Regions from separate parts of the Bacillus sp. PK6-013 genome, predicted to be linked through region 2. Evidence: a T-box and tRNA genes for the amino acid it is inferred to sense, from the RefSeq annotation. Region 2 holds a T-box; the other holds one or more tRNA genes.
What was found. A T-box is a leader RNA that pairs with one kind of tRNA and senses whether it is charged. The one in region 2 lies ahead of tyrS (tyrosine--tRNA ligase), so its partner is inferred to be a tRNA-Tyr.

Region 1: it encodes a tRNA-Tyr, which carries the amino acid that the T-box ahead of tyrS (tyrosine--tRNA ligase) is inferred to sense. The anticodon was not compared.

The regions. Positions count from the first base shown of each region.
Region 1 is NZ_CP096417.1:4,101,129-4,105,542, reverse strand. It holds gene murQ (N-acetylmuramic acid 6-phosphate etherase) at 1-829, opposite strand, end outside; gene M1E03_RS20585 (2-thiouracil desulfurase family protein) at 1,004-1,456, opposite strand; tRNA gene M1E03_RS20580 (tRNA-Glu) at 1,641-1,715, shown strand; tRNA gene M1E03_RS20575 (tRNA-Val) at 1,879-1,954, shown strand; tRNA gene M1E03_RS20570 (tRNA-Thr) at 2,014-2,086, shown strand; tRNA gene M1E03_RS20565 (tRNA-Tyr) at 2,095-2,179, shown strand; tRNA gene M1E03_RS20560 (tRNA-Gln) at 2,184-2,255, shown strand; gene rocF (arginase) at 2,381-3,295, shown strand; gene sigW (RNA polymerase sigma factor SigW) at 3,519-4,082, shown strand; gene rsiW (anti-sigma-W factor RsiW) at 4,096-4,414, shown strand, end outside.
Region 2 is NZ_CP096417.1:3,590,991-3,595,404, reverse strand. It holds gene pgmB (beta-phosphoglucomutase) at 1-216, shown strand, start outside; gene tyrS (tyrosine--tRNA ligase) at 432-1,685, opposite strand; T-box leader at 1,728-1,945, opposite strand; gene M1E03_RS18145 (MarR family transcriptional regulator) at 1,940-2,386, opposite strand; gene M1E03_RS18140 (hypothetical protein) at 2,584-3,150, opposite strand; gene M1E03_RS18135 (hypothetical protein) at 3,147-3,548, opposite strand; gene M1E03_RS18130 (RlpA-like double-psi beta-barrel domain-containing protein) at 3,741-4,121, shown strand; gene M1E03_RS18125 (PD40 domain-containing protein) at 4,178-4,414, shown strand, end outside.

The DNA.
Region 1 (4,414 bases), 510 kb from region 2:
TTGTTTTCAGCATGATGATGGCGGTTTTGACCTGGTTATGGGATTTTTCTAACGCTAGTGCCGCCGCTTCTTTTGGAACACCTGTGACCGTTTGGATGATGCGAATCGCCCGCTCCTTTAATTTGTCATTGCTTACTTTTACGTCTACCATGAGGTTTTCATAGACTTTTCCCATTTTGATCATGGCCGCCGTTGAAATCATGTTTAAAATCATTTTATGAGCGGTTGCTGCTTTCATTCTCGTCGATCCGGCAATAACTTCAGGGCCGACGACCACTTCTATGCTGTGATCTGACACCTGGCTGATCGCCGAGTTTTTGTTGCATGTCAGTGAGACGGTCTTGGCGCCACTTTCCCTGGCATACTTCAAAGCGCCGAGAACGTATGGAGTCCGACCACTGGCGGCGATTCCGATTACGGTATCATTGTTTGAGAGGTTAACGGCTGATAAATCCCGTCTGCCGAATGCCTCGTGATCTTCAGCGCCTTCGACGGCTTTGTACAGAGCTTTTTCTCCTCCTGCAATGATGCCAATGACCGACTCGGGAGATATGCTGAACGTCGGCGGGCATTCAGCTGCATCGAGTACGCCGAGTCTCCCGCTTGTACCGGCACCGATGTAGATGATCCGTCCCCCTTTCTTTAACGACCCGACGGCGAAGTCAACGGCGGTCTTAACTTCTGGTAAGACTTCTTGTACAGCTTCGGCCACAGTTTTGTCTTCATCATTGATGATTTTCAAAATATCAATCGTCTTTGACTGGTGAATGCGCCTGGATCTTTCATTCCGGCGTTCGGTCGTTAATGAACCTAAATGGCTGTTTTCCATCGACAACTCCTCCTGATGATGAAGTGCATATATTTCTTAATTTTCAGTATATTAAGGGTGGAATATTATTTCAATAAAAAAAGGTAAATATTAAAATTTTATTTCAATGAAGTTCTAAACAACGGATTGCCGACATAAAATAAAGCGCAGATGAACTGCGCTTATGTTCAGGTATTACAGCTCGTCTATTTGGTGTTCGGAAATCACACGGAAGCCTTCTTTTTTCAGAAGCGCTGCTGTAACACCGTTGCCGGCTATTTTTTGGCTTGAGAAACTTCCATCGTATATATGGCCGCTGCCGCAAGACGGGCTGTTTTCCTTCAACACGATCGTATCAGCCTTGATTTGCCTTGCCATCTCCAATGTTAGATAAGCTCCTTTTATATACAGGTCTGTTACGTCTTTTCCCGATTGTGTGTTGATCACCGCCCTGCCGTCTAAAACGTCTTCTCCCGACCCGCCTATAATTTCGGCCGGTTCCCTTGGCGTTTGAAATCCGCCGAGCAGCTCGGGACAAGCAATCACCGCTTTTTTTTCTTCAACAAGCTTATTGATTTTCCCCACATAGCTGTGCGATCCGTTATAGCGGCATTCCACCCCGGCCAGACATGAACTTACCAGTATCATTTTTCGCGTCCCCTCTCTTGCACATCAGATAGCCCTATTTTAAACAAAATTTCTGCGTTTTTCTCAATGTTTATGAATAAAAAATTTGAAAATAAAAATTTTAATTTACCCCTTTACAAATGGGGAGGAACCTGTATATAATAACTTTTGTCAGCTTTACGAGAGCTGCTTGAAACACGATGATGGCCCGTTGGTCAAGTGGTTAAGACACCGCCCTTTCACGGCGGTAACACGGGTTCGAATCCCGTACGGGTCACCATTTTTTTTGGACAGCACGCTGCGAATACCGGAATTTTTAAAAGGAAGGCATGCTAAGGTCGCAACGTCCTGTTGCAACGCGCACTTGTACTTTAAAGGCAAGGAAGGCATGCTAAGATCGCAACGTCCTGTTGCAACGCATGCACTTGTACGTCCTGTACTGCGGAGGATTAGCTCAGCTGGGAGAGCATCTGCCTTACAAGCAGAGGGTCGGCGGTTCGATCCCGTCATCCTCCACCATTTTTCTGGATCGGTTTTTGTCACAACCGCGCCGGTAACTGCATAAGATACCGTATCATGCCGGTCTAGCTCAATTGGTAGAGCAACTGACTTGTAATCAGTAGGTTGGGGGTTCAAGTCCTCTGGCCGGCACTGTTTTTGGAGGGGTAGCGAAGTGGCTAAACGCGGCGGACTGTAAATCCGCTCCCTCAGGGTTCGGCGGTTCGAATCCGTCCCCCTCCACCATTATTGGGCTATAGCCAAGCGGTAAGGCAACGGACTTTGACTCCGTCATGCGCTGGTTCGAATCCAGCTAGCCCAGTTTTTGGACATCCTGTTAGGATGTCCTTTTTATTTTGTCTTTTTTGTATAACTATTCAAAAAAATGTCTTGTTGAGTCAATTCCGAATTGGAAGGTACAATGAAGGTCTGAAAGGGGGATATCATATGTTAAAACAGCAGATTTCAATGATCGGCGTACCGATGGATCTCGGTCAGCTGAGGCGGGGAGTCGATATGGGACCGAGCGCGATTCGCTGTGCCGGTGTTAATGAACGGTTGGAAAGCCTTTGTCAGGATATTGAAGACCTCGGCGATATGACGATCGGGCAAAGAGAGGATGAGAAAGAAGGCGGGGAGCCGGCATCTGAAGAGCTGAGAAATTTGAAAGCGATTACAAAAGCGAGTGCAAAACTTGCTGAGACCGTTGATAAGATCGTGGCTTCAGGTGCTTTTCCGCTCGTGCTGGGCGGTGACCACAGCATAGCGATCGGAACGCTGGCCGGCCTTGTGAAGCATTATCAAAACCTGGGTGTGATCTGGTATGATGCCCATGCTGATTTAAATACGAAAGAAACGTCTCCTTCAGGCAATATTCACGGCATGCCGCTCGCCATCAGCCTGGGGATCGGCCATGAAGGGCTGACAGGCATCTATGGAAAAGAAACGAAAATTAAAGCGGAGAACATCGTCATCATCGGTGCGAGGTCACTTGATGACGGGGAAAAAGAATTGATTCGCGACAAAGGGATCAAAGTGTATACAATGCATGAAATCGACCGCCTCGGTATGACGAGGGTGATGGAAGAAACGATAGACTATTTGCGCGGCAGAACGGACGGTGTCCATCTGTCACTCGATTTAGACGCGCTTGATCCGAACGATGCCCCGGGTGTCGGAACCCCGGTAGCGGGAGGCATCAGCTACAGGGAAAGCCACCTGGCGATGGAAATGCTGGAAGAATCGAAGCTGATTACGTCCGCTGAGTTTGTCGAAGTCAACCCGATATTGGATGAGAAAAACAGGACGGCTGAAGCGGCAGTCGCCTTAATGGGGTCGCTGTTTGGCGAAAAGCTGCTTTAGGTGCGGTTGAAGAGCGGCCTTAGGCTGCTTTTTTTATAAAAAAGTCTCAGTTTCATAATATTTAGATTGTATAATAATTTTAAGCTAATATTAAGCGCATGATCCCTGTCAAAGCATCTACACCCTGCCAAAAATTTGATAAACTATTTTTATGAATTTAATGAAACCTTATAAAAATCAATTCGTATACATAAAGACCGGTGAAGGCAGAGGTTAGATAAATATGGAAACAATGATTAAAAAAAGAATCAAACAGGTGAAAAAAGGCGATCGTAATGCATTTGCAGACATCGTGGATATTTACAAAGACAAAATTTATCAGCTTTGCTACCGTATGCTCGGCAATGCGCATGAGGCGGAAGATATTGCGCAGGAAGCGTTTATCAGAGCATACGTGAATATCGACAGTTTTGATATCAACCGGAAATTTTCCACATGGCTTTATCGAATCGCAACCAATTTGACCATCGATCGTATCCGTAAAAAAAAGCCGGACTATTACTTGGATGCAGAGGTGGCGGGGACTGAAGGACTGACGATGTATTCCCAGGTTGCGGCGGATGTTGCGCTTCCAGAGGATGAAGTGGTTTCTTTGGAGCTGCACAGCACCATCCAGGAAAAAATCTTAAGGCTTCCCGATAAATACAGGACGGTCATCGTATTAAAGTACATTGATGAGCTCTCACTCATTGAGATCAGTGAAATCCTTAATATTCCCGTAGGTACGGTGAAAACGAGGATACACAGGGGCAGAGAGGCTCTCAGAAAACAATTAAGGGATCTTTAAGTGGGGTGATGAAATGAGCTGTCCGGAGCATATTGTTCAGCTTATGCATAAATACCTTGACGGAGACATACTACCGGAAGATGAATCGCAATTAAAAGAGCACCTCCAATCATGCGAAGACTGCAAAAAGCACCTTCATGAAATGGAAAAATCCATCGCTCTTGTCCAGAGCACGTCACATCTTACAGCTCCGGCGAACTTTACAGCCGATGTGCTGGCGAATCTGCCGAAGGAAAAGCGAACGGCATCGATCAACAGGTGGCTTAAAGCCCATCCGTTTTTAGTGGCGGCAGCTTTGTTTATCATTTTGATGGGCGGCAGCTTTTTCTCCA
Region 2 (4,414 bases):
GCGCTGCTCGGTGTGCCTCCGTCTCAGTGTGCAGCAATCGAAGACGCTGAAGCCGGGATCGCCGCGATCAAATCCGCAGGGATGTTTGCGGTGGGAGTCGGTGATGAGACATCGCTGAGCGGGGCTGATTTGATCGTGCCCGACACAAACGAGCTGACATTTGAGCTGCTGAAGGAAGGATGGCAGCGCTGTTGCTGCATAAGAGAAGACAAATGAATCGTAAAATGGCAGGCCGCCGCTGGCGGCCTTATTTGCAATCAGAGAGGTGAAGGCAAAATTAAGATCAAGGTGTTCGGGAGGCCGTTCGGATATGCTTTTCGAATCGAAACCATCAGGCGATTGAATACCGACCTGTTGCAAATTCTAACGCCTGCGCTTTTCATGAAAAACAGCCTAATCGATCCTTTTAAAAGGATGATTAGGCTGAATGTTTATTGAGACATTTGCAATTTGACAAACTTCCGTTTGCCGACTTGGATAATCATACCGTGTTCGACCGCCACATCCGCATGAATCGATTCTGCTTTGATGCCGTTGATTTTAACGCCACCGTTTTGGATCATTCGGCGGGCTTCGCTTTTGGAAGGGAGGAGTCCGAGCGTCACCAATAAATCGGTGACAGGCACCGTTCCGTCACCTTGCCAGTGTACAGACGTTATATTGTCCGGCGCGCTGTTTTGCTGAAAAACCTTTTTAAACTGCTGTTCGGCCGCTTCGGCCGCCTCGCTTCCATGATACATGTTGACGATGATTTTCCCGAGAAGCATTTTCGCATCTCGCGGATGAACGGCCCCCGTTTCCAAATCTTTGACAAGTCGTTTTTTATCTTCCGCCTCCAGGTTGGTCGCAAGATGGATATATTTTTTCATCAAACTGTCCGGAAGCGACATCGTTTTTCCGAACATTTCATGAGGGTCTTCATCAATGCCGATGTAATTGTTCTTTGATTTCGACATTTTTTCAACCCCGTCAAGTCCTTCGAGCAGCGGCATGAGAATGACGACCTGTTTTTCTTTTCCATACTTTTCCTGAAAGTGTCTGCCCATGAGCACGTTAAAATGCTGATCCGTTCCGCCCAGTTCGATATCGCTGTCGAGAACGACCGAATCATATCCCTGCATCAACGGGTAAAAGAATTCATGAAGCGAAATCGGCTTTTGCATGGCAATTCTTTCTTCAAAATCATCGCGTTCCATTAGACGGGCGACGGTAATTTTGCCCGCGAGCGTAATGACGTCTTCCAAGGTTAATCGTTTCAGCCATTTTGAGTTGTAGTGAAGCTCGACTTTGTTCTGATCAAGCACTTTTCCAAACTGTTGAAAGTATGTTTCGGCATTGCGGCGGACTTCTTCGTCCGTCAGCTGTTTCCTTGCGGCGGATTTTCCTGTCGGATCGCCGATTTTTCCTGTGAAATCGCCGATCAGGAGCTGGACGATATGCCCATTTTCCTGAAATTGGCGCAGCTTATTCAAGACGACAGTGTGGCCTAAATGAACGTCAGGCGCCGACGGATCGAGACCAAGTTTAATTTTCAGCGGTTCGCCGGTCAAAATCGATTTGGCCAGCTTTGCCCGCAGTTCTTCCGGGGGAATGACCTCCTCCGCTCCGTTCATATATAAGTGAAGCTGCCTTTCGACTTCCCGCTTCTCGGCAGTTGTCAGTTGATCAAATTGTTGTTGCTGCATGATAACTCCTCCTTTTTTGTATAAAAAAAGAGCCTCATCCCGATAAGGGACGTGGCTCAAATGCACGCGGTACCACCCTGGTTGAAGACCTCCGTCTTCCGCTCTATTTCAGATAACGGTTTCCCGTTCTTTGCTACTTGAAGGTTCACAAAGAAAGCTCGGGGAGGTAATTCGCGTCTGCCTTTGTACCGGCTCGCACCAGCCGCCGGCTCTCTGGAACAGGGAGACAGCCCGCTACTTGTTCCCGTCGTTGCTTATGGTTTATGAAGATTGTCGTTCACTTTTCGAAGGAGCTCGATCAATGTATTCTGCTCCTCTTTTGTCATGCCTTTGATCAGCATTGTTTCCCCTTTGTGGAACGCCGGATAGAGCTCTTCAATAGCGGCTTTTCCTTCAGGGGTGATCTCGGCGTATACGTGTCTGCGGTCTCGCGGATCCGTGCTTTTTCCGCAAAAGTTCTTTTTTTCAAGCGTTTTAATGACATTGCTCGCAGTGGCTGTTGAAATGCCTGACAGTTCAGCGAGTTTTCTCGTTTCAAGTCTGCCCCATACCCATAGATCGTAAAGAATCGAAAAAGCCGTCCATGACAATTGATATGAGGAAAGGATCTCGGTCTCCATTTTGACGCGGAGCTTTTGCGCTGACCGGTAAAGGTTGGTGGCAACCGAAATGGCTTCAAGATTCAAGGACTCGATCGGCATGCGTTTCAGCTTGATGAGTGTGTCGTGTTCTTCCTGTCGAAGATGGGGGGATCTATCCAAATCGTGACGCCTGCCTTTTTATTTTCAGAATCATTAGCTATGAAACGAATTTTAACAGATGGTTTTCATCCATGCAAGCCCTTTTTTGATATGACGAGAAAAGCCGGCATCATGATGATGACCGGCTCTTGTTTCAGCTATTTTTTGGTGATCTGTTTGCGGCGCACTTCAACCCGATCCCCTTTTTGAATGTTGTCATACTGTTTTTTCGAGACGAGGACGGCATGTTCTTTTCCGTTTTGATCTTCAATCAACAGCCAATATCTTTTTTCTTTTCGTTCAGAGAGCGCTTTTTCTTTGATTCCGGCGGTGCGGAGCATGCTTTTTTGTTCTGCTGTATATCCGCCCGCGTGGAAGATCATCCAGTATGGAAAGTAGTAATTCAAAAAGGCTGATCCAGCAGGATTTTGATTGAGTGTCCGCTTGATGCTCCCTTTGTACAGGGCATTGGACGGCAGTGTCCGCTGGATGGCGTTGAACTGACTGCTCTTGTTTAAATATTGTCGGCTCGCAGACTGATTCATATAACTGCGCATTCTCTGGTTGACTGAACCCGGACGTGTTTTTAAAGAGCTGTTATTAGCCGAGGAACTCGAAGCCTTGGTTCCGGATGTTCCATTGCTGCCTGTTGCCTCTGCTTGAGCAAAAGGCAGCAAGAGAGACAGCGCCATGATCAAAATAAGAGGAGCGCTTTTTTTCTTCATTGTTCATCACTGCTTTTTTGTTCCACTTTATCTTTGACGACGCCCTCAAGCGGCTCCTGGTCATATTTGATGTATGGGGGACGGTAGATGAAGGCTTCATGATCGCGGATTTTAATATAAGGCTGTTCGACATTTTCCACATTTTCTACATATTTTTTGAAAGTCTCCGTCTTTTCTTTCCCATTTTTCACGTATGATGCTTTCAGTAAAGGTGCTTTGTCGGATTCGCTGTCATTCACGTAATCAAACCATACGAGATCGTATTTTTGAATGGAATGGTCTTCTGAGACCTCCTGTGAACGGTCTGAAGCGGATGATGAACATCCAGATAGGGGAACGGCGAAAAGCATCGCAGCCGCGGATAACGAGATCAGTTTCGATTTTTTCACTGTGATCATCCTATTCATTTTGGTTTCTCTTTTATATACGAACGATCCCGGCAAAGGTGTCATCTGTTCTTGATAGTCTGGTAGAAAACTGGGCGTAATAATTGCATTTTAAACGTAAACAAACTGTAAAATACCATTTCTATGAAAAAAGGTATAATTTGAATGTCAGAAAAAAATCCCATTCACGGAGGATATTTTTATATGAAGAAGATACTTTTTTCTGTTTTTGTTTTGGCAGGCAGCTTGCTATTGGCATTCAATTTTGCCGGTGAGGCGAGTGCTAAAACGAAAAAAGTCAGCGGCTACATCACTTGGTACAACGGCGTGGGCAAAGTCGGCGCTGACGGCAAAAGGCTCGGCCATTGGGACTGCGCCACAAAGATGGGCTTCGATGTTCCGAGAAAAGGCACAAAAATAAGAGCCTATTCTAAAGCAAAACCAAAGAAAGTCATTACAGTCTATAAATATGATGTCGGCAGAATGCCGGGCGCTGTGTTGGATGTAAGCCCGAAAGCTTTTAGAGCTTTGGGATTTCCGACAAGCAAAGGAAAGGTAGCCGGACATTATACATATAAAAAATAGGAGAAAAGAAGCAAGGAAAATCGTTTTCTTGCTTCTTTCAATTGGCGGGGGCGAATATGAAAAAAGTCTTTGTGTTTTTGTTGGCGGCCGTCATTTTAGCCGCAGGCGCATTTGCGGCCTTCCGCTATTTCGTCCCGGAAAAAGCGGAGCCGGCAAAGGGCGGCGGTTCGGACCTGCTCGTATCGATAACCGATCAGAAGCTGATGACCGCTTACTATGAAAATCAAAATAAGCTGTATGAAGAAAAGATGACGGATTACCCGGCTGCGGCATTAGACCGGAAAAAACGCATT